4 regions of the Micromonospora sp. NBC_00898 genome follow, and region 1 is predicted to be linked to each of the others. Evidence: riboswitches for the same ligand, from Rfam matches in the RefSeq annotation. Region 1 holds a riboswitch; each other region holds the start of a gene.

Region 1 (7,131 bases):
TTCTGCCGCATGGTCATTTCGTTGAGCGCCGCGCGGGCGTCGTCCGCCGACACCGCGCCCCGCCGGACCTGCTGGAGCAGATCCCGCAGCTGCCCCAGCTCCTGCCGTAGGTGGTCGTGCACGTCGACCAGGTGCGCGCCGACGGCCTGGGCGTGCGGGGTGTAGACGTGCCCGGCCGGCGCGGCCGGCGCCACCGGGCGGGTGGTCTCGTCCCAGAGGCGGCGCCCGCTCAGCCGTACCCCCGGATCCGGGGTGGCGGTGACGGCGAGGGCGGTCGCGCCGCCGGCCTCGACCACCTCGCGCTGTTCCTCGAGGGCCCGGGCCCGGCTGCCGGGCTCGGCGCGTTCGGCGGCGACCAACTCCCGCACCGCGGGCGCCACCTCCTGCGCGAAGAGCTGGATCGCGGTGGGGTCGTCGGCGCCGAGGATGAACCCGGACGTGCCGTGGTCGAGGGCGAGCCCGGTCAGCTCCTCGACCCACTGTTCCGGTGGCCCGTCCAGGAAGTCGGACCGGGACCGGCCGAACCGGCCGGAGACGTTGAGCAGCCGCCGCACCGACCGCGGCTCCCGCCCGGCCGCCTCGGCGCCCTCGTCGACGAGCGCGTTCAGCTCGGCCAGTTCCCCGGGCCCCTTGGCCAGGTACGCCAGTGACGGCAGCCAACCGTCCGCCACCCGACCGACCAGCCGGAGCATCCGCGGCTTGTACGCGCCGACCCAGATGCCCACGTCGTGTGCCGGGGCGGGCCCGCGCTTCGCGCCGACCACCCGGTAGTGCTCGCCCTCGACCCGCACCATGCCGCGCCGGTCCGCCGCCCACACCTCGCGGATCACCCGGACCGCCTCGTCCAGCGCGTCCACCGCCTGGCTGGGCGTGAGCCGGCGGCCGCCGGCGGCCTCGATCGCCTCCCAGAACGCGCCGGCGCCGAGGCCCAGCTCCACCCGGCCGCCGCTGAGCAGGTCCAGACTGGCCACGCTGCGGGCCAGCACCACCGGCTGGCGCAGCGGCAGGTTGAGCACGTTACCGGCGAGGCGGATCCGGCTGGTCGCCGCCGCCAGGTACGACATCAGCGTCCAGGTGTCCAGGTGGCCCGGCTGGTAGGGATGGTCCTGGAAGGTGACGAGGTCCAGCCCGACCTGCTCGCAGAGCTTGGCGAGAGCCACCACCTGCTCGGGTTGGCCGGCGGTGGGGGTGAGGAAGCCGCCGAAGATCAACTCGTGCCCGTAGTCGGTCATGTTCCCGCCGCCACCTCGCCCGCTCCGCCGTCCGTCGCCGCCGGGGAGCGCCCGGTGCGTCGTGCCGGCGGCCCCCGCCACCGTAGCCCGGACCGGATCCCCGGGGCTCAGCGGTCCCGAGGAATCGACCGGACCGTTCACTGCTCACGCTGGACCATCTCCTGGCAGGGCTCCTCCGGCAACATCACCCCGGGCACCACTATCCTGCAGGGCATCCGGGCCGCGGCGGGTCCGACCACGACAGTCACCTACAACCAGCGCGGCACCGGCATCGACCGCACCTACCGGGCCGCGATCGCGGTGGTGGGCGAGACTCCGTACGCGGAGGGCCCATCAACGCGGGTGACGGGCAGGTGCCGCTGTTTGCACAGGGTTACGGCCTGACGTACTGACCGCCACTGAGGAGGCCGCCGGGCAACCATCCGGCGGCCTCCCTATTGCACGCTCGGGAGTGTCGCAACTCGAAATTCCGCGCCTTCGCCCGGCCGGGTGAAGAACTTCACAAGAAGTGGGCGATCACCCGAAACCGTTCCTAACGTCGTATCCGTTCGCGATCGCGGACACCACGGGCCGGCAACGCCTAATCCCGCCGCCGGCCAGGTGGTACCTGGACCTCAGGCGGGAGCGGGGGACCCACACGTTCCTCGGTGCTCGACACCTCGGGGTGAAGCCGCCGACCGGCGGCCGGGCTCCTCGGCCCGAACCCGACAGCTCACCTCGTCGGCGTGGAGGAAACCATGGCAACTGAATACACCGCACGCCACCGCCGGACCGGCCCGCGTCGGATCGCCGCCGGGGCGCTCGTCGTCGGCGCGGCCACCGGCGCCGCCGCGATCCTCGGCCCGGCCGAACCGGCCAGCGCGGCCAGCGTCAACTGGGACGCCATCGCCCAGTGCGAGTCCGGCGGCAACTGGCACATCAACACCGGCAACGGCTACTACGGCGGCCTGCAGTTCTCCAAGGGCACCTGGAACGGCTACGGCGGCCAGAAGTACGCCAGCCGGGCCGACCTGGCCAGCCGCGGCGAGCAGATCGCCATCGCCGAGAAGGTCCTCGACGGGCAGGGCATCGGCGCCTGGCCGGTCTGCGGCAAGGAGGGCGGCTCGACCAAGCACTACTCGTCCAAGTCGGACTCCGGGTCGGCGAAGAAGTCCCGCTCGGACTCCGGGTCGAAGTCGACGGCCGGCTCCTCGCGCGGCGACCAGCCGGCGACCCGCAGCCACCGGCGTACCGCGCCGGCCTCGGGCGGCTCCGGCAGCTACGTGGTGAAGCCGGGCGACACGCTGTCGGTGATCGCCGACGTGCAGGACCTGGCCGGCGGCTGGCACGCGCTGTACGAGCGCAACAAGCGCGTGGTCGGCGACGACCCGGGCCTGATCTTCCCGGGTCAGCAGCTTCGCCTGCGCTGACGTACCTCCGGTCGCGGCCCGTCCCCGGCAGGCCGCGACCGCACCACGCGACGAGCGCCCGGCCGGCATCCCGGCCGGGCGTTCCGCGTCTTCCCGCAGTGGATGCCGCTGCGGGAGCCTGCGGAGGTCGATGACGACCTGGCTGTGTTCGCCCAGGCTCAGCCGCGCCTGCACCAGGTCCTCGAGGACCGCGAGTCGCTGCTGCTCCAGGCCGACCCGGCCCCGCGCGGCTTGCGGTACGGTCGACCGATGATCTCCTGATGGGGGCGGACGGTGGACGACGTCTCGGGCGGGTTGGCCGCGTTGGGAATCAACGTGCCCGAGCTGGCGCCGCTGCCGCTGGCCGACGGCGTACGGGTGCTGGGTTTCCCGGCCGAAGGCGACGACGCGCTGGCCTGGTGGCGGCGGCTGCGCGCGGTGCACGAGCGCACCGGCTGGCGGCCGGTGCTGATCCCGTCGGTGGACGAGGCGTACGCCTCGCACGGCCTGGTGGAGCCCGACCCGGCGGCGCGAGTCGCCCGCTCCGCCGGCCTGGACGCCGTCGCGCTGCTGAACCCGCAGGGCACGTTCGAGTCGCAGCCGGACGGAACACGCGCCGACATGCTCGACCGGTGGCCCGACGAGCCGCTGCGGCTCGACGAGTTCAGCCTGCCCTACGAGCCGGACGGGCGACCGGCGTCGGTGCTGGTGGCCCTGGTCGAGGCGGCGCGCGGATGGCAGGTGCTGACGCTGCTGGACTATGGATACTGGAACGACTGCCCGGAGCCGGCGGTGCACGGTGCGGTGCTGCGGTACTGGGGTGAGCGCTGGGGTGCCGAGCTGGTGAGCCTGACCCGGTCGGGTCTGGAGTTGGCGATGACCCGTCCTCCCCGCACCAGGCCGGACGCACTCGCGTTCGCCTGTGAGTACCCGGTCTACTGCCTGGACGGGATGAGCGTGTACGACGCCGACGATGTTCCGGACCTGGCCGGCTGCGTCATCGACGCCGAGGTCGTCCGGTTCTGGTGGGACTGACCGGTCGGCCGGCCGGCTGGCCGGGACTGAGCGACATGGCGGAGCGGATCGTCCTCGCGCTGTGGTGAGCTGGGCGACGGTGTCCAACATGCCGCTCGCGCAGATCGAGGCGTACAAGGAGCGCAAGGGGTGGACGCTGCCGTTCGTCTCCTCGCACGGCACGTCGTTCTCGGACGACTGCGGGGCGGGTCGGGGATTCATGCTGAGCGTGTTCCTGCGGGGCGGCGAGGACGTCTACCGCACCTACTACACCCAGGCGCGGGGGGTGGACCGGCTGCTGTTCATCAACAGCTTCCTCGACCTCACCCCGTACGGCCGGCAGGAGGACTGGGAGGACTCGCCGCCCGGCTGGCCGCAGCGCCCCACCTACGGCTGACATGGCGCAGCGGCCGGCCGTCGGGAGGACGACGACCGGCCGCTGCGTCTTCGATCAGCTCAGGTTGAGCGCGGTGTCGTCGACGACGAAGGAGGTCTGCAGGGAGCTGTCCTCCACGCCGCTGAACGAGATGGTGGCGGTGGTGCCGGCCAGCGACGAGACGTCGAAGGACCGCAGGACGTAGCCTGCGGCGGCGTTGACGTTGGAGTACGTCGCCAGGGTGGTGCTGCCGGCCTTGACGGTCAGCTTGTCGTACACCGTGCTGCCCGACTCGGCCGTGTCGATGTGCAGGTAGAAGGAGAGCGTCGCGCGGCATCCGGCCGGGATGCTCACCGACTGCGACAGGGTGTCGGTGTGGGTCGAGCCGTACCCGTCGAGCCACGCCTTGTACGAACCGCCGTGCGCGGGCTGGCTGGACGAGTTGGTGATGACGCCCGAGGTGGCGCTCCAGCTCACCGCGCCGGACTCGAAGCCGGGGTTGGCCAGCTTCTGGCCGGAGCAGCTGCCGGTGGGCGGCGGGGTGGTGGTGCCGCTGCAGGTCGGGTCGCCGGACTGGGCCGGCACGCTGACCGCGTCCCAGGCGGCCTTGACCGTGTTGAACTCGGTGCAGCCGGTGCTGCCGTAGAGGTTCTTCGCCGCCTGCAGCGTCCAGGTGCGGTACTTCAGGTACGACGAGGACGACGTCTTCAGCAGCATCGCGTTGTACATGATCTTGATGGCCTTCTGGATGCCCAGGCCGGTCACGGCGCTGCCGTTGCAGGTCGAGCTGGTCGGCTGGCCGTTGGTCGGGTTGCTGCCCATGGCCAGCAGGTAGAACCAGTGGTTGCCCGGGCCGGCCGCGGCGTGCACCTCGGTGCTCGGGATGCTGCTGGAGTAGCAGTTCGGGTCACCCAGCGCCGACGGGTTGTACATGTTGCGGATCGGGCCGCTGCCGACCAGGTTGATCTTCTCACCGACCAGGAAGTCGGGGGCGTCGTAGGTGGACGGCTCGTTGGCGAACCACTCGGTCGCGGCGCCGAAGGTGTCGGCGACGAACTCCTGGGTCCCGCTGCCGGAGATGCCACCCGGGGTGTGGTCGTCGATGCCGTGGCCGATCTCGTGGGCGACCACGTCCATCGAACCGATCCACTGGCCGGAGGTGTTCTTGCCGATCTGGACCTGGGTGCCGTCGTAGTAGGCGTTCTGGTCGTTCAGGCCCACCCGGATCGGCCAGGCGCCGCCGGCGCCGTCGGCGCCGTTGCGGCCCAGCCACTGGGAGAGCATTTTGTGCTCGGTCTGCGCGCCGAACAGCGCGTCGACGCAGCCGGTCTCCTTGTTGGTGGCCGTGCCGTTGCCCCAGACGTCGTCCGAGCCGGAGAACGTCGTGTTGGTCGCGGCGTCCTGGCAGCTCTGGTTGGTGACGCCCGGGTCCTTCATCGAGTACGTGCTGCCCGACAGTGTGGTGTTGAGGGTCAGCGGGCTCGGCCCGTTCCACGCGCCGGTGCCGCTGCCGCGCACGACATGCTCCTGCTTGCGCAGCACCTTGCCGGTGAGGGCGTCGACGTCCACGGTGAGCCGGCTCGGGCCGTCCGCGGTGGTGCCCCGGACGGTGGTCTCCCACGCCAGGGCCGGCGTGCTGTCGAGGGTGTAGACGACCAGCGTGGTGCCCTCGACGGTGGTCACCGTCTTCAGTTGGGCGCGGGCGGTCTTCTCCGCGGCCGTGGCCTTGAGCTTCGGCGTCGTGGCGAGGCTGCCGATGCTCTGCTGCTGGGCGACGGAGGCGTACTTCAGGTTGCCGGCGGAGTCGGTCGCCAGAACGAAGTCGCCGCCGGTCACCGGCAGGCCCTTGTAGGTGCGCTCGTAGGGCACGTACTGGGTGCCCTCGGAGCTGATGACGGGCTGCTGGACGAACGCCTCGTCCGAGCTGGCGTGCAGGTACTGGGGGCGGCTGGCGACCAGCGCGCTGGCCGAGCTGGCGGCGAGCGCGCGGGCCTGGGCCGCGTCGGGGGCGGGGCTGGAGGGCGCGGCCTGTACGGCCGCGGCGGTGCCGGCGGCGACCAGACCGGCCGCTGCCGCGCCGGAGAGCGCGACGAGGCGGGGTGAGAGCTTCAAGGGGGTGTGCTCCTGTTCTCAGGCGGCGCACGGAGCCCGGTAGGGGCGCGCGCCGCGGTCAAGCTGCGGGGCGGGCGATGGTGGTCTTCCAGGGCTGCCGGCGTTGCCCCGGATCGACTGACCGATCATCCCGAGCCACCGGGGGCGGTGACTCGTGGCAGCACGATCACACGGGCAGCGGTGCAGATCAATGGGTGACCGGGGCAACCGTCTTCTTCCGGTCGCCTCGCCGACATCGATGACTCAGGAAGCCATGATCTTCAATAGCCCCTGATCAGCCCTTATGTTCGCGGCACCGAGAGAAGGCGTACCCGATCTGCGGCTAATGCCGCTGTGTGCTGATGGCGCGTCTTCGTATTCCTGCGAGGTGCCCGCCGCTCCGGCCCGTACCGGTCGTCGTTGCCTGCCGAACGAACCGTGATCATCCGCCGTGCCGCCGGCGCGGACCCGCCGTTCGGGCGACGCCGACTTCGAGGGCGTAGCTCCCGGGCCACGCCGGCGTCCCGGTCAGGCCGGTTCCAGGTGGGCCCGGCTCAGCGCGGTGACCAGCGCCGCCGGGTCGACGGTGGCCGGGCGGTCGCTGACCTGGCCGTCGCCGAGCTCGACCACCCGCCACCGTCCGTCGGCGTGCCGGACCAGGTCCACCGTCACGAACCGCAGGTCGAGCGGAGCGACCAACGGGATGAGGAAGCCGAGATCGACCTCGCCCGTCGGGGTGGCGCCCGGGGTGTCCGGATGCGGGCCGACGAGGGCGCAGCGGCCGTCGACCCACCAGGTGCGCACCTCGGCGCCGGTGAACCGCTCGAACCGGCGCAGCACGAAGCCGCCGGTGAAGTCGTCCTCGCGCAGCTCGCGGAGCCGGGTGGCGACGCGCCACGCGGCGTCGCCGTCGGCGAGATCAGGGATGAACGCCGCCTCGTGCCAGTGGTGCTTGGCCGATTTCGACCAGTCCCGCAGGACCGCCGGCCCGCCGCCGAGTGCCTGCCGGGCCGTGTCGAACGCGGGCCGG
Region 2 (6,817 bases), 3.2 Mb from region 1:
ATCGAGGGCTACAACAAGATCCGCGCCCAGCTGAAGGTCAACCAGAAGAAGTCCGCGGACCTGCAGAAGAAGATGGCGCCGCTGGAGCTGCAGTCCGCGCTCGCCATGAACCGGGTCGGCGACCTGGCCTCCCGCTACTACATGCAGGGTCCGTCCCAGGAGGTCGGCGCTCTGCTGGTCGACGCCAAGCCCGGGACGCTCGCCGAGCAGCTCACCATCCTCGACCGGCTGGCCGCCGAGCAGCGCAAGCAGGTCGCCGGGGTGCTCGCCATCCGCGACAAGTACAACCGCGAGAAGCAGAAGCTGGACGCGCTGATCGCCACACAGGTCAAGCAGCGCGACGAGATGGCGGCGAAGAAGAAGCAGATCGACGCCGAGATCAAGCGGCTCACCGCCTCGCTGCCGAAGACCACGGTGAAGGTGGCGGGCTGTCCGACCATCAACGGCGTGGTCAGCAGCGCCGCGCAGACCGCCATCCGGGTCGCCTGCCAGCAGGTCGGTGACCCGTACGTCTGGGGCGCCACCGGGCCGAACTCGTTCGACTGCTCCGGCCTGACCCAGTACGCCTACAAGGCGGCGGGCATCTCCCTGACCCACTTCACCGGCGCCCAGTGGAACGAGGGCAGGGCCGTCTCCCGCACCGACGCCCGCCCCGGTGACCTGGTGTTCTTCTACAGCGACCTGCACCATGTGGGCCTCTACCTCGGCAACGGCCTGATGGTGCACGCGCCCCGGACCGGCAAGCCGGTCCAGGTGACGCAGGTGAACTACATGCCGGTGGCCGGCTACCGCCGGGTCACCTGATCCGATCCGACGACGAAGGCCCCCGGTCAGCTGACCGGGGGCCTTCGTCGTGCCGCCGGGGACTACTCTGGTGAACCCACCGCCGCCGGCAGGATGAGCACGTCGTCCAGGTTGGCGAACATCACCCGGTGACCGAACTGCATCTGCACGTACTGGTTCTCGCCCCGGACCACGGTCCGGTCGCCGGGGGCGGAGCCGTCGAAGGAGACCGCCCGGTAGTACTCGCCCGGGAGGACGCCGCCGAGTGCGTACCGCTGGCCCGCCGCGAAGGTGTACTGCAACGGCGAGATGGTCTGGTACGGGATGGTGGCCGGGTAGGCCGCCCGCTCCGGGTAGGCCCGGCCGTACACCGGGATGGTGGCCTTGCCCGGCTTGGGCGTCACCACGAAGCCCTGCGCCCACTTGGCCGTGGGGGCCGACGCCGGGTTGAGGAACCAGGCCTTCTGGCCGAGGTACCAGATCGCGGTCCAGTCACCCTGGACCTCGGCGAGGGCGTACGTCTGGCCGGCCGAGGCGCGGGCGCCGTGGTCGGAGATGTACATGGTGTCCGGCGTGCCGTTCGGCCGCAGGCCGCGATCGTTGACCAGCGGGGCGGACTCGCTCGGGGCGGTGTGCAGGATGACCGAGGAGGAGCCGCGCAGCGGGCACGGCACCGCCGGCGGCGTGGGCTTCGGCACGCCGGGCGGCTGCTGGTTGCAGCCGAGGAACGCCGGGCGGTTGGTGGCGTAGTCCGGGTCGATGGTGACCAGGCCGGTGTGCGGCGTGCCGGTCGACTGGAACGGCGCCTTCATCAGGTCGAAGTAGTGCGACCAGTCCCAGTACGGGCCCGGGTCCCAGTGCATCCCGGCCACGTTCCCGGGGAGGATGCCCGGCACGTTGTCGTGGCCCAGGATGTGCTGCCGGTCCAGCGGGATCTGGAAGCGCAGGGCCAGGTGGCGGACCAGCTTGGCCGAGGTCCGGTACATCGCCTCGGTGTACCAGGTGCCGTGCCCGGCGAAGCCCTCGTGCTCGATGCCGATGGACTTGGCGTTGACGTACCAGTTGCCGGCGTGCCAACCGACGTCCTTGGCCTTGATGTGCTGGGCGACGTAGCCGTCCACCGAGCGCAGCGTGTAGTGCCAGCCCAGGTAGGTCTTGTCCTGCACGAGCTTCACGCTCGGGCCGAAGTAACCCTCGGTGTCGTGGATGACGATGTACTCGATCTTCTGCTGGGCGGGCCGCTCGCCGAGGTCGTGGTTGCCGTAGTCGCCGGAGTTCGGGCCGTACTTCTCGTACGGCGCGGGGATCCACTCACAGGCCAGGCGGACCGGGCACTCCAGCCCGTCCGGCCGTTCGGCGCGGCGCAGTCCGAGCTTGTGCAGCCCGGACTCGTCCGGCGTCACCGCGGTGGCGGCGAGGGTGACCCGCTGGCCGTCGTCGGTGGTCCGGCTGGCGCCCTGGCCGATCTGGTCGTACACCTCGTCGGCGAAGGCCGCCGCGGCGTCCTCGGTGTCCGCGCCGGAGTAGCGGGCCACCGCGCCGTACCAGGCCGCCGGGTCGCTGCCGGCGCCGACCGGCGCGGCCAGTTCTTTCTGGTACGACGCCAGCAGCGCCGCCCCGCCGCGGATGTTGGCCGCTGCGTCGGTGCGCAGCGTCTCCTCGGCCGCCCCGGTGAGCGCGGCGGCGGCGTCGAGGGTCTGCAGGGAGGCCTGCGGCAGGAGGTCCCCCGGGGTGGCCGCCGCTGCGGTGTCGACGACCAGGGGCCGGGACTCGTCGCCCCGGGGGTCCTCGTTCTCGTCGACGTGTGCGCTGGACGGCGTGGCGGCGACCTGTTCGGCGTCGGTCAGGTGCATCGGCCCATAGCCGCCGCTGGTGCTGGGCTGGCCGGGGTGGGTGTCCCAGCGGGATTCCAGGTACGACACGCCGAGCAGGACGCTCTCCGGCACGCCGTACTCGGCTGCTGCGGCGGCGTACTGCTGTTGGCGGTCGGTGGGTCCGGTCGGCCCGGCGTCGGGTTCGGCGGCGACGGGTCCGGTGGTGAGGAGAACGGTGGCCGCCGCCACGGCGGCGGCGAGCAGAGCTCGTCTGGTTGGGGGCACTGGCGAACGGAGCATGGAACCTCCAGATCGGGCGGAAGTCACTGCGTGCTCACCCTCGCCCCACGCATGGCGCTGGGTCAATACCTTTCCCCGTGATGATGTTGAGTGAAGGAAACCTTCACCGCGCCGATCGCCGGGAACTTCGGTACGGAGTGTCACGGCGTCGTGGGTTGCGGATCGATAACGGAGATCTCTACTCTGGTCAATCGTCGACCGATGTATGCACCGCCCAACCGGGGTGGTGACGGTCCGACACCGCCGAGTCGCCTCCGGGCGAGCCGGGGAACCAGGTACCTGGGGTGAATCCGCGACACTGCGGTAGGGCGGCTCCCTTCCCGTCCGAACCCGTCAGCTAACCCGGTAGGCGGTCAGCGAAGAAGGAGTACGGAAGCCCGGTGGCACACCATGCCCCGCGGCGACCGTCGGTCCGGTCGGTCGACCGGACGACGGCTGCGCCGCGTCCACGCTGGTCCCGCTTCACCACCGCACTCGCCGCACTGGCCGGCACCGCCGTCATCCTGACCGGCGGCGCCACGGCGGCGCACGCCGACCCGTCGGTCGCCGAGATCGAGCGCCAGATCGACCAGGACTGGAACAAGCTCGAACCGATCATCGAGCAGCACAACGCCACCCGTCAGGACCTCGCCGTCAAGCGGAAGCAGGCCGACGCGCTGGCCAAGCAGATCGCCCCGCTGCAGCTCCAGGTCGACCTCGCCATGGGTCAGGTCAGCGGCCTCGCCGCCGACGCGTACAAGGGCGAGCAGCTGTCGACGGTGAACGCGCTGCTGGGCAGTCGCTCCCCGGCCGACGTGGTCAACAACCTCGAACTGCTCGACCGCTTCGCCCACCGTCAGCAGCAGCAGGTGAGTTCCGTCGTCGAGCTTCGCGACCAGCTGGCCGCCAAGAAGAAGCCGCTGGACGAGATGGTCGCCCAGCTGGCCCGCACCGAGGCCCAGCTCGCGGCGAAGAAGAAGCTGATCAACGCCGAGATCGCCAAGCTGGACAAGCTCCGGCTCAAGGTCTACGGCAACGGTGGCGGCGGCCCGCTGCGGCCCGCGCCCTGCCCGTCCGGCTATCCGGGCGGCCCGGCCGGCATCGCGGTCAAATTCGCCTGCGCCCAGATCGGCAAGATCTACGTCTGGGGCGCCGCCGGCCCGGACCACTACGACTGCTCCGGCCTGACCATGGCCGCCTGGGCCAAGGCCGGCGTGTCGCTCCCGCACAACGCCCGCCAGCAGCACGACGTCACCCGCCGGGTGAGCCGGAGCGAGCTGCGCCCTGGCGACCTGGTCTTCTACTACAGCGACCTGCACCACGTCGCGATGTACGTCGGCGGTGGCTGGGTGGTGCACGCCTCCCAGTCCGGCAAGCCGATCACGATGAAACGCGTCGACGACGGCCAGATCAACAGCTACGGCCGACCGGGCTGATCCGCCGGAAGGGGCTCCCGCGCCATGGGGGCCCCTTCGCCGTCAGCGGGTCGGCCAGGTGCGCCAGTTCTGCCAGGACCGGCTCGGCGTCGGACCGCGCTGCCCCTGGTAGCGGGAGCCGTAGACCGCCGAGCCGTACGGGTGCTCGGCGGGCGAGGAGAGCCGGAAGATGCAGAGCTGACCGATCTTCATCCCCGGCCAGAGAGTGATCGGCAGGTTCGCCACGTTGGAGAGCTCCAGCGTGACGTGGCCGGAGAAGCCCGGGTCGATGAAGCCGGCGGTGGAGTGGGTGAGCAGCCCGAGCCGACCCAGTGAGCTCTTCCCTTCGAGGCGGCCGGCGAGCTGGTCGCCCAGTGAGATCACCTCGAGCGTCGACGCGAGCACGAACTCGCCCGGGTGCAGCACGAACGGCTCGCCCTCGGGCACCTCGACCATCGAGGTCAGGTCGTCCTGCTGGACCGCCGGGTCGATGTGCGTGTAGAGGTGGTTGTTGAAGACCCGGAATAGCTTGTCCAGGCGTACGTCGATGCTGGACGGTTGCACCAGCGTGGGCTCGAACGGCTCCAGCGCGAGCGTGCCCACCTTGATCTCGGAGACCAGGTCGCGGTCGGAGAGCAGCATCCGAACACCATAGCGACCGGTACGGGTGACCTGCGTGTCGGACTGCGCGTTCGTACGTGTGTTCGATAGAATGTCGGCATGGCTTCCTGGTCCGAATTCGCCGCCGACGAGCCCCGCCTCGCCGACGAGATCCGCCTTCTCATGCAGCAGTACGGGCCGGGCTTTGGCTATCTCGCCACGGTCCGCGCCGACGGCGGCCCCCGCGTCCACCCGGTCTCGCCGGTCATCACCGACGAGGGGCTCTTCTGCTTCGTCCTCGACTCGCCCAAGCGCCGCGACCTCGAACGCGACGGCCGCTACGCGCTGCACTCGTTCCCGCCCGAGGAACGCGACGACGAGGCGTACGTGGCCGGCCGCGCCCGGCCGGTCACCGACCAGGCCCGGGTGGCCCGGGTCGCCGAGATCGGCCGGGCCGCGCCGCAGGTCGACTGGCGGCTGTTCGAGTTCACCGTCGACGTGGCCATGCTGACCCGGCGCGACCAGGGCGGCGCGGCCGATCCGGTCGACGGTTCCGCGGCGCCGGCGGTGCAGGTCTGGTTCGATCCGCGGGCGGGCGCGCCCGCGCGCCGGGTCGGCGCCACCGCAACGGAGGGCCGGCGCGGCCGGCACGGGTTCGACACCCGCCGTCCGGCCGCCTGAGGCAGCGGAAACGCCGGTGCCGGCCCCGTCCGAGGACGGAGCCGGCACCGAGTCGCCGTACGGCTGCGTTACGCCGCGCGGTAGGCGTTCCACGCGGTCAGCATGCGGCTCGCCTGACCAGGGGTGAACTGGTACATGCACGAGTCGTAGGTGTAGTCCATGAAGTTTGTGATCGGGTCCAGGCCGGCCGTGGTGCAGGTGTCCCGCCCGGTCGGGCACTGGAACGCCGGCGACGACTCCGCCGGGGTGTCGGAGACGCTGTCACCCGAGCCGGAGCAGCCACCCTGGAAGGTGTGGTAGAGGTTCAGCCAGTGGCCGACCTCGTGGGTGCCGGTGTCGCCCTGGTTGTAGTTGGTGGCGGTGCCACCCGGCAGCGACTCGTTCAGTGCGACGACGCCGTCCATGCTGTCCAGCTTGCGCTTCGGGAAGGTCGCCCAACCCAGCAGGTTGTCGCTGAGCTCGCCCAGGTAGAGGTTGAGCGTGCTCTTGCCGCCCTCCCGCAGCGAGGACTTCATCTGCCGCTCGGCCGTGGAGCCCTGGACAATCGGGTACCAGGCGGCGTTGGTCACGTGGTGGACCTTCTGCAGCTGGAAGCTGAACGCGGTCGGTGCGCCGCCGGTCGCACCGGCGTAGGCCTTGTTGAGTACGTCGATCTGGGCGGTGACCAGCGAGTCCGGGATGTTGCCGCCGGCCCGGGTGGTGTCGCGCTGGATGACGTGCACGACCACCGGGATGGAGACGGTGGCCAGCGTGGTGACGCCGGCGCCGGCGCGGAAGTTGGCCCGCTCGCGCAGCGCGGCGGCGAGGTCGGCCTCGCGGTCGCGGACCTGCTTGGCGGTCAGCGTGTTCGGGTCCAGCTTGGCCGAGCCGCCCTTCTTGATCCGGGCGTCCGAGTGGACGTCGGTCGGTTCGGCGCAGGACGCGCCGGGGGCGGCCGAGAAGGCCGAAGCAGCGGGAACGACGCCCACGGCAGCGGTGCTGAGCAGCAACGCGAGGGTCGTCGACGCGACGCCGGCGGTACGCCGGGTCAGCAGGTTGGGACGAAGTCCCATGGGCCCACCTCTTTCTGGCGGCACGACAGGGGGTATGTCGCGCCGTGGCTGAGAACGTGTGGGTGACGTTACAACCCATCGACGGATTTGAGAACGGGTATATATTGCCGCGAGGAAACTTTTCCCTGCCTGGCCGTACGGCGGTGTTTTCAAGATTGTTTCGGGGTCGTTTCGGCGGCGGCGAGGGGTCGGT
Region 3 (7,131 bases), 2.7 Mb from region 1:
GCGGTGAGATTACCGTCGCGGCGCCCGTCGCGCGGTGACGGGAGCGCCCGGCCGCCCGGGACCCGCTGCCGTGTCGCGGGACGGTCGGGTCAGGACCCGGCGGCGGGTTCGGCGGTGAAGAGGGCGAGCAGGGCGCCGACCTGCTGGTCGGCCTCGGCCGGGTGGCGGAAATGGCCGCTCGGGTTGATCGTGTACTCGTTGCGCCGGCCCACCCGGGTGCGGCGCAGGTAGCCGCCCGCTTCCAGGTCGGCGACGATGGCCTGGGCGGCCCGCTCGGTCACCCCCACCTCGTCGGCGACGTCGCGCAGCCGGGCGGTGGGGTTGCGTGCGATGGCCAGCAGCACGTGCCCGTGGTTGGTGAGGAACGTCCAGTTCCGGCTGCTCCCGTTCTGGCCTGCTGTCGTCGCCATGTGCGTCATCGTATGGCCCTTCGTTCGGGTTTCTCGGCCCTGCCTCGCCCGGGCGGCGCGGGGGCGGCCCGGCCGCGGTGGCCGTACTCGTCCCGCGGTCAAGTCCCACTCAACGTATGAAATCCGTATCACGTAAATCTTGACGTACCTTTGCCTGCGTGTGACGGTTGGTGGCGAGGCCGCCTCCGCCGCCGGCCGGGCTGACCAGGTCGTTTCGCGCGAGGACGAGGTGAGGTAATTGACCCCGACCACTCCGGAGCAGGCGCTCGCCGAGCTGCACGCCGGAAACCAGCGGTTCGTCACCGGCGTCCCGCGCCACCCCAACCAGGACGCCGGCCACCGGGCGGCCGTCGCCGACGGTCAGCACCCCTTCGCGGTGGTCGTCGGCTGCTCCGACTCCCGGCTCGCCGCCGAGATCATCTTCGACCGTGGGCTGGGTGACCTCTTCGTGGTCCGGACCGCCGGCCACACCACGGGCCCCGAGGTGCTCGGCAGCGTCGAGTACGCCGTCACGGTGCTCGGCACGCCGCTGGTGCTGGTGCTCGGGCACGACTCCTGCGGCGCGGTGCAGGCCGCCCGGGAGGCCGTCACCACCGGCCGGGCCCCCGGCGGCCACCTCGGCGCGTTGGTCGACGCCGTGGTGCCCAGCCTGCGCCGGGCGGCGGCGGAGGGCGTAGAGGAGATCAACGGGATCGTCGACATCCACATCGCGCAGACCGTCGAGGCGCTGCTGGCCAACTCTTCCGTCCTGGCCGCTGCGGTGGCCGCCGGGCGGTGCGCGGTGGTCGGCATGTCGTACCGGCTCAGCGCGGGCGAGGCGCGGACGGTGGCCACGGTCCCGGCGGGTGCGGCAGCCGCGCCGCCACCCGCGCAGGTCGAGCGCGCCGCGCCGACCACCGTCGGCGGCTGACCTCCCTACGATCACGACGGCCGAGGGGCCGCCCCGCGGTTCGGCGGGACGGCCCCTCGGCCCGGTTGCCTCGTCGGTCAGAGCAACGACATGTGCACGTGGTCGGTGTGGTTGGACGGCCCGCTGTAGGACTTCCAACCGGTCGCCGGGAACCAGATCTGCCGATTCCAGATCACGTAGTAGATGCCGAGCCGGTCCGCGTTGCGGATCAGGAAGGCGGCGACGTTGTTGCCGTACATCCGGGTGTCGTTGTTGTGCCAGGGGGCGAACCCGCTGTTCTGCAACGACCAGTCGCAGGCCCGGCCCTTCGGATGCTCCCACGGCCCGCCGGGCCGGTAGCAGCCGACGAACCGGTTGAAGCCGGCCCGCTTGACCTCCTTGTACGCGTGCAGCGTCCGAGGCGTGATGCAGCCGGAGGTGGTGGGGTCGTTCTCGCTGCACGACTCGGGCTTCCAGTCCCCGTCGGCGGTGCGACCGGGGCCGATCCGGGCGACCGGCGAGGTGGCCGAGACCAGGCCGCCGGTGAAGCCCTTGCCGCCGACCAGGGCGAGCGCCTTCTCCGCCGCGTTCTTCTCCCGAGCCATCGCGTTCGTCAGCGTCTGCTGCGCGCGCACCTCGGCGTCGAGTGCCAGCTTGGCCTGCTCGGCGCGGGTCTTGGCCGCGTTGACCTCGGCGAGCTTCTGCGCGTTGACCATGTTCAGCTCGTCGAGGGCGGCCGCCCGCCGGACGAACGAGTCCGGGGTGTTGCTCTCCAGCAGCACGGCCACCACGCCGATGCGGCCGGTCCGGTACGACTGCGCCGCGATCTTGCTCACCTGCGGGCGCATGGCGTCCAGCTGACTCTGCGCCGCGCGTACCTCCACCGCCAGTTGGAGCTGGTGTTGCTTCGACTGCGCCAGTTTGGTCTTCGCCTGCACGTAGCCGCGGTTGGCCGCCTCGATGGCGTCGGTGATGAGCATCGGCTCGCCGTCCTCCGCGTGCCCCGAGGGGGTGGGGGGCGTCGTCGGCGCCGCGATCGCGGGGGCGGGGCCGACGACGACGGCGAACGCGGCGAGCGCGGCCACGACGGGTGTCAGCCAGCGGCGCAGGGGTGCCGTCACAGTGTTCCCTTCCGTCGACCGCCGACCGAGTTAGCTGACGGGTTCGGGACGGAAGTGGCCCCTACCGCTGGCGCGGATTCACCCCAGGTACCTGGTTCCCCGGTTCGCCGTACGGCGATTGGGCGGCGGCACCGCAGGCGCCGCTGCGCGCCTTCGGCGGTGACCGGCAGCGAGGTTACCCGAGAGGCGTGCCGAGGATCTACGTCCGTAAGCCGACTAAAGCGGTAATTCGACGGCCAGTGCCGTGACCAGCATCGCGTTTGGCGCGGACGGTCACGCTGCGGAGTGTCGCCGTACGGCGTCCGTGCTCGTCTGCGGTCCGGTCCCGCCGCCGGGTGACCCCCGCCGCCCACCCGGGCCGGCGCGAGGATCGGTTGGCCCGCGGAGGCCCGCCCCACCCAGCGGTGGGGAGTCGCTCGCCCAACAGGCGCGGATTCACAACACCCACCGCAAACCCGGCGCCGGGGCCGTGCGCGGTCCGGGCGCCCGGCGGCCTCGGTCGGCCCGGCGCCCCGGGGTTGCGGTGCCGGCACGGCGGCGTGGGTCAGGCCAGGCCGGCGCGACGGCGCCGGTACTCCTCCTCGTCGATCTCGCCACGGGCGTACCGGTCGTCGAGGATGCGGCGGGCCGAGGAGGTGCCGGTCCCGTCCCGGCCGCCGCCGGTCAGTCGGACCACCAGCCACACCAGCAGCACCAGGACCGCCAGCCCCACCAGCGACCAGATCCACATCCAGCCCATCATCGGGCCGTTCCGCATCATGGCTGCCCTCCCCGTCGTGCGAGGGTCGGCCGGTCCGACGCGCCGAGGGCTCCGGTACCGGTCGCCACCTCGACCTTACGGTGGGCGGGGCGCGGCGGAGCCGGGTCGAAAGGACCCGGCGCACGGGTCGCAGGTCCCGGTCAGCCGCGCTTCATCAGCCGGCCGACGGCGGCCATCATCTCGCTGGCCATCTCGTCGGCCCGCCCCTCGGCGGCGCCCTCGTGCATGCAGTGCCGGGCGTGCCCGTCGAGCAGGCCGAGGCCGACCTTGTCCAGGGCGGCCTGGATGGCGGAGATCTGGGTGAGCACGTCGATGCAGTAGCGGTCGTCCTCGACCATCTTCTCGATGCCGCGGACCTGGCCCTCGATGCGGCGGAGCCGGGCGAGGAGCTGGTCCTTGCTGGCGGTGTAGCCCCGGGTCGGGGTCGTCGGTGCGGTCATGAGGTCCAGGATAGCGTACCCCTCGGGGGTATGGTACGGTCCCATCGTTGCCGATACCCCCACCGGGTACAGGTAGCGGAAGAGTAGGCTGAGCACGGCGGAAGGGGAGTTGCGATGGTCACCACCACCTACCAGGTCCAGGGCATGACCTGCGGGCACTGCGTCAGCTCGGTCAGCGCCGAGGTGGGCGCGATCCCGGGCGTCAGCGACGTCCAGGTGGACCTGGCCTCCGGGCAGGTCACCGTCACCAGCGAGAGCCCGTTGGACACGGACACCGTCCGCGCCGCCGTGGACGAGGCCGGCTACGACCTCGTCGGGGCGTGACGGGTCTGAGGACCCGAAGGAACCGAGGTACCACGATGAACACGGCGACGAAGCTGAGCGGCTTCGCCCTCGGCCTCGCGGCGGTGTTCGGCGCGGCGTACGGGGTCGGCCAGGTGGCCGGCCCCGACACCCCCGCCGCCACCAGCCGCCACGATGCCACCGACGCCGGTCACACCGACGGTGACCATCCGGCCGGCGCCGCCACCACCGACCACCTGCCCGGCGGACTGCTCGTCTCCGACCGGGGCTTCACGATGCAACCGATGACCGCACCCGCCGGGGAGTTCGCCTTCCGGATCACCGGCCCGGACGGCGCGCCGGTCACCCGGTACGACGTGGCGCACGACAAGCGGATGCACCTGATCGTCGCCCGCCGCGACCTCTCCGGCTTCCGGCACGTCCACCCGGAGCTGGTCGCCGACGGCACCTGGCGGGTGGCCTCGCCGCTCGCCGGCCCCGGCGTCTGGCGGGCGTTCGCCGACTTCACGCCGGCCGGCGGGCAGCCGCTGACCCTCGGGGTCGACGTCACCGTCCCCGGTGCGCTGGACGCCCGGCCGCTGCCGGCGCCGGCCGCCAGCACCACCGTCGACGGCTACACGGTCACCCTGGCCGGCGCGCCGCAGCCCGGTCGCACCGCCGAGCTGACCCTCACCGTCAGCCGGGACGGGAAGCCCGTCACCGACCTCCAGCCCTACCTCGGGGCGTACGGGCACCTGGTGGCGCTGCGGCAGGGCGACCTGGCGTACCTGCACGTCCATCCGGACGGCGCACCCGGCGACGGGCGCACCCCGGCGGGGCCGGCGGTGACCTTCTACGCCGAGGTGCCCTCGGCCGGCAGCTACCGCCTCTACCTGGACTTCCGGCACGGCGACGCGGTGCACACCGCCGAGTTCACCGTCGTGGCCGGCGACCCGGGCGCACCGGCGACCAGCGCGCCGGCCGCCACCACCGCACCGACCGCCGACGCCGGGCACGGCGAACCCGGTCACGGGCACAATTGACAGGAGGTGCCGCGATGACATCGACCGCCAAGTCCCTGCCGGTCGCGCCGAATCTGATCGAACTCGCGATCGGCGGCATGACCTGCGCCTCCTGCGCCGCCCGGATCGAGAAGAAGCTCAACCGGATGGACGGCGTCGAGGCCACCGTCAACTACGCCACCGAGAAGGCCACCGTCCGGTACGCCGACGAGATCAGCCCGGCCGACCTGATCGCCACCGTGGAGAAGACCGGGTACACGGCCGTCGTACCGCCCCCGCCCGCGTCGGCCGGGACGGAAGCCGTCGCCGAGCCGGTGGACGAGCTGCGCGGGCTACGTACCCGGCTGTGGATGTCGGTGGCCCTCGCGGTGCCGGTGGTCCTGCTGGCCATGGTGCCGGCCTGGCAGTTCGACTACTGGCAGTGGCTGTCGCTGACCCTGGCCGGCCCGGTCGTGGTCTACGGCGGGCTGCCGTTCCACCGGGCCGCGTGGATCAACCTGCGACACGGCGCGGCCACCATGGACACCCTGGTGTCGCTGGGCACCCTGGCCGCGTTCGGCTGGTCGCTCTGGGCGCTCTTCCTCGGCGATGCCGGCATGCCCGGGATGACCCACCCGTTCCGCTTCGACATCACCCGCACCGACGGCGCCGGCAACATCTACCTGGAGGCGGCGGCCGGGGTGACCGTCTTCATCCTCGCCGGCCGCTACTTCGAGGCCCGCTCCAAGCGGACCGCCGGCGCCGCCCTGCGCGCCCTGCTGGAACTGGGCGCCAAGGACGTCGCGGTGCTCCGCGGCGACCAGGAACTCCGCGTCCCGGTCGACCAGCTCGCGGTGGGGGACCGGTTCGTGGTCCGTCCCGGCGAGAAGGTCGCCACCGACGGCGTGGTCGAGGAGGGCAGCTCGGCGGTCGACGCCAGCATGCTCACCGGCGAGTCGGTGCCGGTGGAGGTCCGGCCGGGTGACACCGTGGTCGGCGCGACCGTCAACGCGGGCGGCCGGCTGGTCGTCCGGGCCACCCGGATCGGCGGGGACACCCAGCTCGCCCAGATGGCGAAGCTGGTCGAGGCGGCGCAGACCGGCAAGGCGGTCGTGCAGCGGCTCGCCGACCGGATCTCCGGGGTCTTCGTGCCGATCGTGATCGCCCTGGCCGTCGGCACCCTCGGCTGGTGGCTCGGCACCGGGGCGGGGCCGACCGCCGCCTTCACCGCCGCGGTGGCCGTGCTGATCATCGCCTGCCCGTGCGCCCTCGGCCTGGCCACCCCGACCGCCTTGCTGGTGGGCACCGGCCGGGGCGCCCAGCTCGGCATCCTGATCAAGGGCCCGGAGGTGCTGGAGTCGACCCGCCAGGTGGACACCGTGGTGCTGGACAAGACCGGCACCGTCACCACCGGGAAGATGACCCTGGTCGACGCGCGCCCCGCCGTGGGAGAGGACCGCGCCGAACTGCTGCGGCTGGCCGGCGCGCTGGAGGCCGCCAGCGAGCACCCGATCGCCCAGGCCGTCGCCGTCGGCGCGGCCGAGGCCGGGGCGCTGCCAACGGTGACCGGCTTCGCCAACGTCGAAGGGCTCGGCGTGACCGGCTCGGTCGAGGGCCGCGAGGTCGTCGTCGGGCGGCTCCGGTTGCTGCGGGAGCGGGGTCTGGACGTACCCGAGGAGGTCGTGCGGACGGTGACCGACGCGGAGGCCGCCGGACGGACGGCGGTCCTCGCCGGCTGGGACGGCCGGGCCCGCGGGGTTCTCGCGGTGGCCGACGTGGTCAAGCCGACCAGCGCGGCGGCGGTCGCCCGGCTGCGCGAGCTGGGACTCACCCCGGTGCTGCTGACCGGCGACAACGCGACCGTCGCGAAGGCGGTGGCCGCCGAGGTCGGCATCGACGAGGTGATCGCCGAGGTGCTGCCCGCCGACAAGGTCGACGTGGTGCGGCGGCTCCAGGGCGAGGGACGGACCGTGGCGATGGTCGGTGACGGGATCAACGACGCCGCCGCACTCGCCCAGGCCGACCTGGGGCTGGCCATGGGCACCGGCACCGACGTGGCGATCGAGGCCTCCGACCTGACCCTGGTCCGGGGTGACCTGACCGCCGCCGTGGACGCCATCCGGCTCTCCCGGCGGACCCTCGGGATCATCAAGGGCAACCTGTTCTGGGCCTTCGCCTACAACCTGGCTGCTCTGCCGCTGGCCGCCGCCGGCCTGCTCAACCCGATG
Region 4 (7,131 bases), 2.0 Mb from region 1:
TGTAGCCCGACTTGTCGCCGAGCAGGGCCTCGGCCATCCGGTTCTGCACGAGCGTCTCGCCGAGGTTGGACAGGATGAGCGCCGGGGTGTCGTCGAGCCGGTCCAGCACGCGCAGCAGCGCCGGGGCGACGTGCGTCGCCGCGGACACGACTGCCGGGGCGTTGTGCCCCGCCACCCGGAACAGGTAGTCGCGTTCGTCCTTCGTTAGCCGAAGCGCCCGGGCGAGCGACGCGAGCATCTGCGCGCTCGGCTGCGGGCCGCGCTGCTGTTCGAGCCGGGTGTAGTAGTCGGTCGACATCGCGGCGAGGGCGGCGACCTCCTCACGGCGCAGGCCCGGTGCGCGCCGGCGCGCGCCCGCGGCCAGCCCGACGTCCCCGGGCTGCAGCGCCTCGCGGCGGCGGCGCAGGAAATCGGCCAGTGCTGCACGATCCATGATCCCAGTATCCGGCTGCGGCGGGCGCGAACCAGGGATTGCGGATCCCCCGATGACCGGTCTCTGCCCGAAACCTGGGACGACGGGCGAAGCTCGGTGCATGAACATCTCCGGAAACACCATCTTCATCCCCGGCTCCACGAGCGGGATCGGTCTCGCCCTGGCGCTCGAGCTGCGGGCCAAGGGCAACACGGTCATCGTCGGCGGTCGGCGCACCGACCTGCTCGAGCAGATCGCCGCGGAGCACCCCGACATCGACACCGTGGCGATCGACACGACGAGCGCCGCGAGCATCGAGGTCGCCGCGAAGGAGGTGCTGGCGAAGCACCCGGACCTCAACGTCCTGGTCACGATGGCCGGCATCATGCGCATCGAGGACTGGCACAAGCCGGAATCGTTCCTCGCCTCGGCCGAGGCGGTGCTGACGACCAACGTGCTCGGCCCGATCCGCCTCATCGGCGCGTTCATCGAGCACCTGCAAGCGCAGCCGGACGCCACCATCATCACCGTCTCCTCGGGCCTCGCCTTCGCGCCGCTCAAGATCACCCCCAGCTACAACGCGTCGAAGGCCGCGATCCACATGCTCAGCGAGTCGATCCGGCTGCAGCTCGCGGACACGACCGTGAAGATCGTGGAGCTTGAACCGCCGGCCGTTCGTACCGCGCTGCTGCCCGGGCAGGAGACGAGCGAGTACGGGATGCCGCTGGACGAGTTCGTGGCGGAGGTCGTCGCGCTGCTCGAGTCGCAGCCCGACGCGAAGGAGATCCAGGTCGAGCGGGTGAAGTTCCTCCGCTACGGCGAGGCGCGCGGCGACTACGACCAGGTCGTCGCGACGCTCAACGCGTCCGACCCGCACGGGAAGTAGCCTCGGCCGGACCGGCGGGCGGCGCGGGATCGGAGCCGTCGCCGGGGCCGCGGCGACGCCGTTTGCTGCGTTACCACAGGGCAACAGCGCGCAGTTTTAGGTCAAGCTTAGGAACAATTGAGAATTCGATTAGCGGAGTCTTATCGTACGCATAATTCCGGCACCCAATGTGCCCGCCTGACAGCGCAGAGAATTGACGTTACCGGCTCGTTGATTTCTTCCGCCCGCCCTCACTAATGTTGGTCAGCGTCCGTTCCGGATGTCGGTCTCCACCTGGAGTGCCCCGGGACGGCCACCGCCGAGTCGCTGGACGTCACTGGCGTCGCCAGGCGAGCCGGGGAACCACCGCAGGTTTTCGGGGTGAATCCGCGTCAGCGGTAGGGCGCCTTCCACGCCCGAACCCGTCAGCTAACCCGGTAGGCGGTCGAGGTCGGTGCACCGTGACGTGCGTCGGCCTCGAGTGGAAGGAGCCGAACCCGTTGCCACCCGTGCGCACCCGGCCCGCAGGATCGCGTCTGTTCATTAGAATCCTCGCCGCCGCGGCGGCGGTCATGGTGGCCGTCGGGCCAGCGGCCCACGCCCACGCCGCACCGTCGGCCGCCGATGTGCAGCAGCAGATCGACGCGGCGTGGCAAAAACTCGAACCCGTCATCGAGCAGTACAACAAGGTCCGGTCGGAACTGGCGGCGAACCAGCGGAGATCGGCCGAACTGAGCCGGCGGATCGAGCCACTCGGCAAGTCGGTGGAGGCCAGCAGGACCCGGGTCCAGGAGATTGTGACGGGGTACTACAAGCGGGAAAAGTCGCTCTCCACATTCAACGCCCTGCTGTCCCGCGGCTCGCCGCCGACCGCGTTGGGGGATCAGCTCGCGCTCGTGGATCAGGTGGCAGGTTCGGAGCAGCGACAGATCACCCGGCTGTCGGCCCAGCAGGCGGGCTACGACGCCGACCGGGAGAAGGTTGACGCGCTGATCGCGATACAGCAGCGCGAGCAGGCCCAGCTAGCGGCTCGCAAGAAGGCCATCGACGCCGAGATCAAGCGGCTGGATGCGCTACACCGACAGATCGCAGCCACGGACGCGGCCGCAGCGGCCAAGGCGGCCGCGGACGCCGCGGCGGCCAGAGCCGCAGCCGCCGCGCGGTCCGCCGCCACCGCGAGCAGCACCTCGCCCATCACGTCGACCAGTTCGCTGTTCATCGGTGGGAAGTGTCCCGCCGTCCCCATCACGGGAAGCGGCGGCGTCGCGGCGAAGACCGCGTGCAGGCAGATCGGCAAGCCGTACGTGTGGGCGGCCAACGGTCCGGACTCGTTCGACTGCTCCGGCCTGACCCAGTACGCGTGGGCCTCCGCCGGGGTGCAGCTGGACCATTACACAGGTTCTCAATGGACCGAAGGTGTGGCGGTGAGCAGAGCAAACCTTCGCACGGGTGACCTCGTCTTCTTCTACTCCGATCACCATCACATGGGTATCTACGTCGGCAATGGACTGATCGTCCACGCGCCGCACACCGGGGACGTGGTCCGAATGGCCCAGCTGGCGAATATGGCGTACAGCGGTGCTCGCCGCCCCGGCTGACCGTCCGGTCCACCCGCCGGCGGTGCTCCGGCTCCGGGGCGTCACTCTGGAGGTCGATGCTGGCGCCCGACCTGATCGCCAAGAACGGCGCCAGACTGAACGGGGCCCCGCTCGGGGACGATGCCTACGGCGTGCCGGGAAGCCGGACCGTGACGAGGAGACCGCCGACGGGGCTGGGGACGAGGTCGAGGGTTCCGTCGTGGGCGCGGACGATGCTGTGCACGATGGCCAGGCCGAGGCCGACGCCGGCGTGTTCGTCGGTGCGTACGCGTTCCGTTCCGCGCTGGAAGGGTTCGGTGAGGGTCGGTACCAGTTCCGGTGGGAGCCGACGACCCGTGTTCTCGACCCGCAGCACGCTCGTGTCGCCGTGCGCCTCGGTGTGGACCGTCACGGTGCCGCCGGCGGGGAGGTTGTGGACGATGGCGTTCTGGACGAGGTTCGTCACCATCCGCGACAGGAGTTCGGCGGAGCCGCTGGTCTGGGCCGCCCCGCCGGTGACGTCCAGCGTGATCCGGCGCTGTTCGGCGAGGGGAAGCAGCGTTTCGGCGGCTTCTTCGGCGATAAGGGAGAGGTCGACGCTCTCGCGGGTGAAGTTTCCGCGGTCGCCGCGGCTGAGCAGCAGGAGGGCCTCGGTGAGGTCGATCGCCCGCTTGTTGACGGCGTGCAGGCGTTCGATGAGTTCGCCCCGGACTCGCGTGGGATCCTTGCGGGCGACGTCGAGCAGTGTCCGGGAGATCGTCAGCGGGGTGCGCAGTTCGTGAGAGGCGTTCGCGGCGAACCTCTGCTGCTCGGCGACGTGGGACTCGAGTTGTTCGAGCATCGAGTCGAACGCGTCGGAGAGTTCACGGAACTCGTCCTGGCGGCCCTTCATACGGATCCGGTGGGACAGCGACCCCCTCCCGGCCATCCGTGCCGCATCCGTGATCTGTGTGAGTGGTGCGAGCATCCGGCCGGCGAGGATCCATCCCCCGACGAGCCCGAACACGAGCAGGAAGAGCATCGCCACGGCCGCGGCCGGGGCGAAGGTGTGCACAAGGAGGTAGCGGTTGGGCGAGATCCCGAGAAGGCCCTTGGAGGTGTCGGGTACGTAGCGCAGCAGGAACCCCCACACCACGGCCAGCAGGAGAGCGCCGGCGACGGCGAGGAACCCGGCGTAGCTGAGGGTGAGTTTCAGTCGGGCGCTGAGCCCTGGGCGTCTATGCATGCGTACTGCCGGGGGCGGTGGTGTCCCTGCCAGGGGCGATGGTGTTCATACCGGTGTCGATCCGGTAGCCGACGCCGGGCACGGTGGCGATGATCCATGGCTCGCCGAGCCGTTTGCGCAGTGCGGAGACGGTGATGCGCACGGCGTTGGTGAGGGGGTTGGCGTTCTCGTCCCAGGCCCGTTCCAGCAGCTCCTCGGCGCTGACGACCCCGCCCTCGGCGGCGACGAGGACTTCCAGCACGGCGAACTGCTTGCGGGTGAGCGCGACGTAGCGTTCGTCGCGGAAGACCTCCCGCCGGAAGGGGTCGAGCCGCAGGCCCGCGATCTCGCGGACCGGGGGCCGGGCGTACGCGCGTCTGCGGTCGAGCGCCCTCAGCCGCAAGACGAGCTCCCGCAGCTCGAACGGTTTGGTGAGGTAGTCGTCGGCGCCGAGCTCAAACCCCGAAGCCTTGTCGTCGATCCGGTCGGCAGCGGTGAGCATGAGGATCGGGATGCCGCTGCCGGAGGCGACGATGCGCCGGGCGACCTCGTCGCCGGAGGGGCCGGGGATGTCGCGGTCGAGGACCGCGAGGTCGTAGGAATTGACGCTGAGCAGTTCCAAGGCGGAGTCGCCATCGGAGGCGATGTCGGCGGCAATCGCCTCCAGCCGCAGACCGTCACGGACCGCTTCGGCCAGGTAGGGCTCGTCCTCCACGATCAGTACGCGCATGCTTGAAGCCTATGATCAGCACAAAATTCCGTTGATACTTGCATACTGGACACGCGACTCAGTCCGCCGATGCCAGCGCGGGACGAGGCTGGTCCGACGGCACCTCCGCCGCAGTGCGCCACCAGTGGCGCGACGCCAGCCCGGCCAGCACGGCGCCGGCGGCGTTGACCAGTACGTCATCGACGGAGGACACCCGGTCCAGCCGCAGGACGTACTGTGCGGTTTCGACCAGGACCGAGCAGCCTGCCCCGAGCGCCAGGATCCGCGGCACGGACGCCAGCGCCGCGAACCGCATCGGAGCGAAGAACCCCAGCGCCGCGAAGATCAGCAGGTTGCCGACGATCCCGACCGGCCCCATCGTGACCAGGTCCCGCAGCGGGACCAGACTCACCCGACCGGGGACGATGCCGGCCCCAAGGCCCGGCATCATGGTCATCCATACGAACGGCACCGCCCCGTGGACCATGCCCACCTCGGCCAGCGACATCCGCCACGCCGATGTGACGCCGGCGGCACGCCGACGGCGCGCCAAAGCCCACACCACCAGAGCGGCCAACGGCAGCGCAACCAGCATCATGAGCAGCACACCGTTGAACGTATCGAAGCAGCCGTGCCACCGCCCGGCCATGCACCTCGGAGCGGACATCATGAGCGGCCGCCGCACGGCGAACGCGACTCTCGCCACGACCAGGATCGCCAGGCTGACAAGCACGATCCTGCGCGTGCGGCGAGGCGGTGCTGACAGGGATGCGCTGTGGTTCATGCCCCCATTAGAAACGGAGGGCCGTTGCGGTGGCGTATGCGATTTTGGATAAGTCCGCGATACACGGAATCCCCGGCGTCGTCGCCCGGCACCTCTGCCGCGACCAGAGCCCGCAGCCGGCTGTCGACATCGACGGGCAACCGGTCCACGACCCGGACGGTCAGCGCTTGCTCGACCCGGTGCAGCGCGGAGCGCACGATCCGGTCGATCCGCCCGGCCACCGGCGGCTCGATCCGCTCCGTCCGGCAGCGCACCAGCAGCTCGTCGCGAACCGACTTCGGGCGCCGTTCGGCCCCGCACACCGCGGCATCGGCGGACTTCCGTCCCGTCCACGCCGCTCAACAACCCGCCGCGGAAAGCGCCATGATCACATCGGGTGTGAGAACCTACAAGACCTGTAGGTTCTCAACCTCGATGACGCTGTCTCAAGATCGCGTCGCGGCGAATGTCGCTTGCGAGATGAACATGAGAATGCGTCGGCTCGGCGCTCGTGAGAATAGGTTCGTGTCGTCCACTGGCCGTGATTAGGATCGGATCATGGGCCGGACCTTCGACATCATCACCCCGCCGCGCTCCTGAGCGGGGCGACTCTGCTCATCGTGTCCAGCCTGTGCCGGCTGGACGCGCGGTCCATGCATCGCTGAGTCCGGTACGCCCCGCTTCCGCGACCCCAATTCCTCTCGTCGCAGGAGCGAATTCTTCATGCTTGTCTCCGAACACCCGGTGGCCGCCGCCCGACGCTCCGCCACCGGCCTGTGGTCGCTTGTCCTCGCAGGCGTGCTGTGGGGCACCGGTGGCCCCACCGGCAGCCTCCTCGCCCAAGAAACGGGGCTGTCACCGCTGGCTGTGGCCGCCTACCGGCTCGCCGCCGGCGGCACGCTCGTCATCGCCTCGCTCTGTTTGACCCGGCAGCCGCTGCCACGCGGCCGTCGCGCCTGGGCCCGGATGGCCGTGAACGGGCTGCTCGCCGCCGTTTTCCAGGCCTGCTTTTTCGCCGCGGTGTCACTGACCACCGTCAGCCTCGCCACCCTACTCACGATCGGCACCTCACCCGCCTTGGTCCTGTCCGCCGAATGGACCACCGGACGGCGGCGGGTCAGCCCGCGGATGCTCGCCACGGTGGCGCTGGCCGTCAGCGGTCTGGCCCTGCTCGTCGGCACGCCGCCCGGCGGCCTCACCGCCACGAGCGTGCTCGCCGGCGCCGGATTCGCGCTGCTGTCGGCAGCCGGCTTCGCCACTATGACCTTCATAGGCACCCGGCCCGTCGCCGGTCTCCACGACCTCACCGCCACCGGCGTGAGCTTCGCGATCGGCGCGGCCGTGCTCGCCCCCGCGGCCACAGTGACATCCGGCATGGACTTCGTCCCGACCCCAGCGTCCGTGGGGTTGCTGCTCCTGCTGGGCACCGCACCCACCGCGGTGGCGTACGCCCTGTACTTCCGGGGCCTGCGTACCACCCCGGCCAGTACGGCAGCGCTGATCGCACTACTGGAACCGCTCGTCGCCACGCTCCTGGCAACGCTGTTCCTCGGCGACCGCCTCGGCTCGACCGGGCTCATCGGTGCGGGGCTGATCACCAC

The links. Region 1 has a riboswitch for cyclic di-AMP ahead of OG799_RS12935 (transglycosylase family protein). Riboswitches for the same ligand answer to the same signal wherever they lie in the genome.
Region 2: another riboswitch for cyclic di-AMP. It lies ahead of OG799_RS28540 (NlpC/P60 family protein); the one in region 1 lies ahead of OG799_RS12935 (transglycosylase family protein).
Region 3: another riboswitch for cyclic di-AMP. It lies ahead of OG799_RS26075 (coiled-coil domain-containing protein); the one in region 1 lies ahead of OG799_RS12935 (transglycosylase family protein).
Region 4: another riboswitch for cyclic di-AMP. It lies ahead of OG799_RS22705 (NlpC/P60 family protein); the one in region 1 lies ahead of OG799_RS12935 (transglycosylase family protein).

Annotation. Positions count from the first base shown of each region.
Region 1 is NZ_CP108775.1:2,649,107-2,656,237, reverse strand. It holds gene OG799_RS12940 (LLM class flavin-dependent oxidoreductase) at 1-1,232, opposite strand, end outside; cyclic di-AMP (ydaO/yuaA leader) riboswitch at 1,800-1,973, shown strand; gene OG799_RS12935 (transglycosylase family protein) at 1,970-2,641, shown strand; gene OG799_RS12930 (DUF4253 domain-containing protein) at 2,915-3,655, shown strand; gene OG799_RS12925 (DUF899 family protein) at 3,594-4,031, shown strand; gene OG799_RS12920 (M4 family metallopeptidase) at 4,086-6,122, opposite strand; gene OG799_RS12915 (ATP-grasp domain-containing protein) at 6,630-7,131, opposite strand, start outside.
Region 2 is NZ_CP108775.1:5,866,277-5,873,093, reverse strand. It holds gene OG799_RS28550 (NlpC/P60 family protein) at 1-804, shown strand, start outside; gene OG799_RS28545 (N-acetylmuramoyl-L-alanine amidase) at 867-2,897, opposite strand; cyclic di-AMP (ydaO/yuaA leader) riboswitch at 3,129-3,264, shown strand; gene OG799_RS28540 (NlpC/P60 family protein) at 3,278-4,312, shown strand; gene dcd (dCTP deaminase) at 4,355-4,933, opposite strand; gene OG799_RS28530 (pyridoxamine 5'-phosphate oxidase family protein) at 5,012-5,572, shown strand; gene OG799_RS28525 (zinc metalloprotease) at 5,641-6,624, opposite strand.
Region 3 is NZ_CP108775.1:5,368,596-5,375,726, reverse strand. It holds gene OG799_RS26085 (helix-turn-helix transcriptional regulator) at 90-419, opposite strand; gene OG799_RS26080 (carbonic anhydrase) at 649-1,320, shown strand; gene OG799_RS26075 (coiled-coil domain-containing protein) at 1,398-2,420, opposite strand; cyclic di-AMP (ydaO/yuaA leader) riboswitch at 2,425-2,555, opposite strand; gene OG799_RS26070 (SHOCT domain-containing protein) at 2,965-3,180, opposite strand; gene OG799_RS26065 (metal-sensitive transcriptional regulator) at 3,321-3,620, opposite strand; gene OG799_RS26060 (heavy-metal-associated domain-containing protein) at 3,735-3,944, shown strand; gene OG799_RS26055 (hypothetical protein) at 3,980-4,945, shown strand; gene OG799_RS26050 (heavy metal translocating P-type ATPase) at 4,960-7,131, shown strand, end outside.
Region 4 is NZ_CP108775.1:4,677,289-4,684,419, forward strand. It holds gene OG799_RS22695 (helix-turn-helix transcriptional regulator) at 1-433, opposite strand, end outside; gene OG799_RS22700 (SDR family oxidoreductase) at 534-1,298, shown strand; cyclic di-AMP (ydaO/yuaA leader) riboswitch at 1,585-1,736, shown strand; gene OG799_RS22705 (NlpC/P60 family protein) at 1,739-2,875, shown strand; gene OG799_RS22710 (sensor histidine kinase) at 3,000-4,079, opposite strand; gene OG799_RS22715 (response regulator transcription factor) at 4,072-4,788, opposite strand; gene OG799_RS22720 (VanZ family protein) at 4,847-5,551, opposite strand; gene OG799_RS22725 (hypothetical protein) at 5,548-5,853, opposite strand; gene OG799_RS22730 (DMT family transporter) at 6,254-7,131, shown strand, end outside.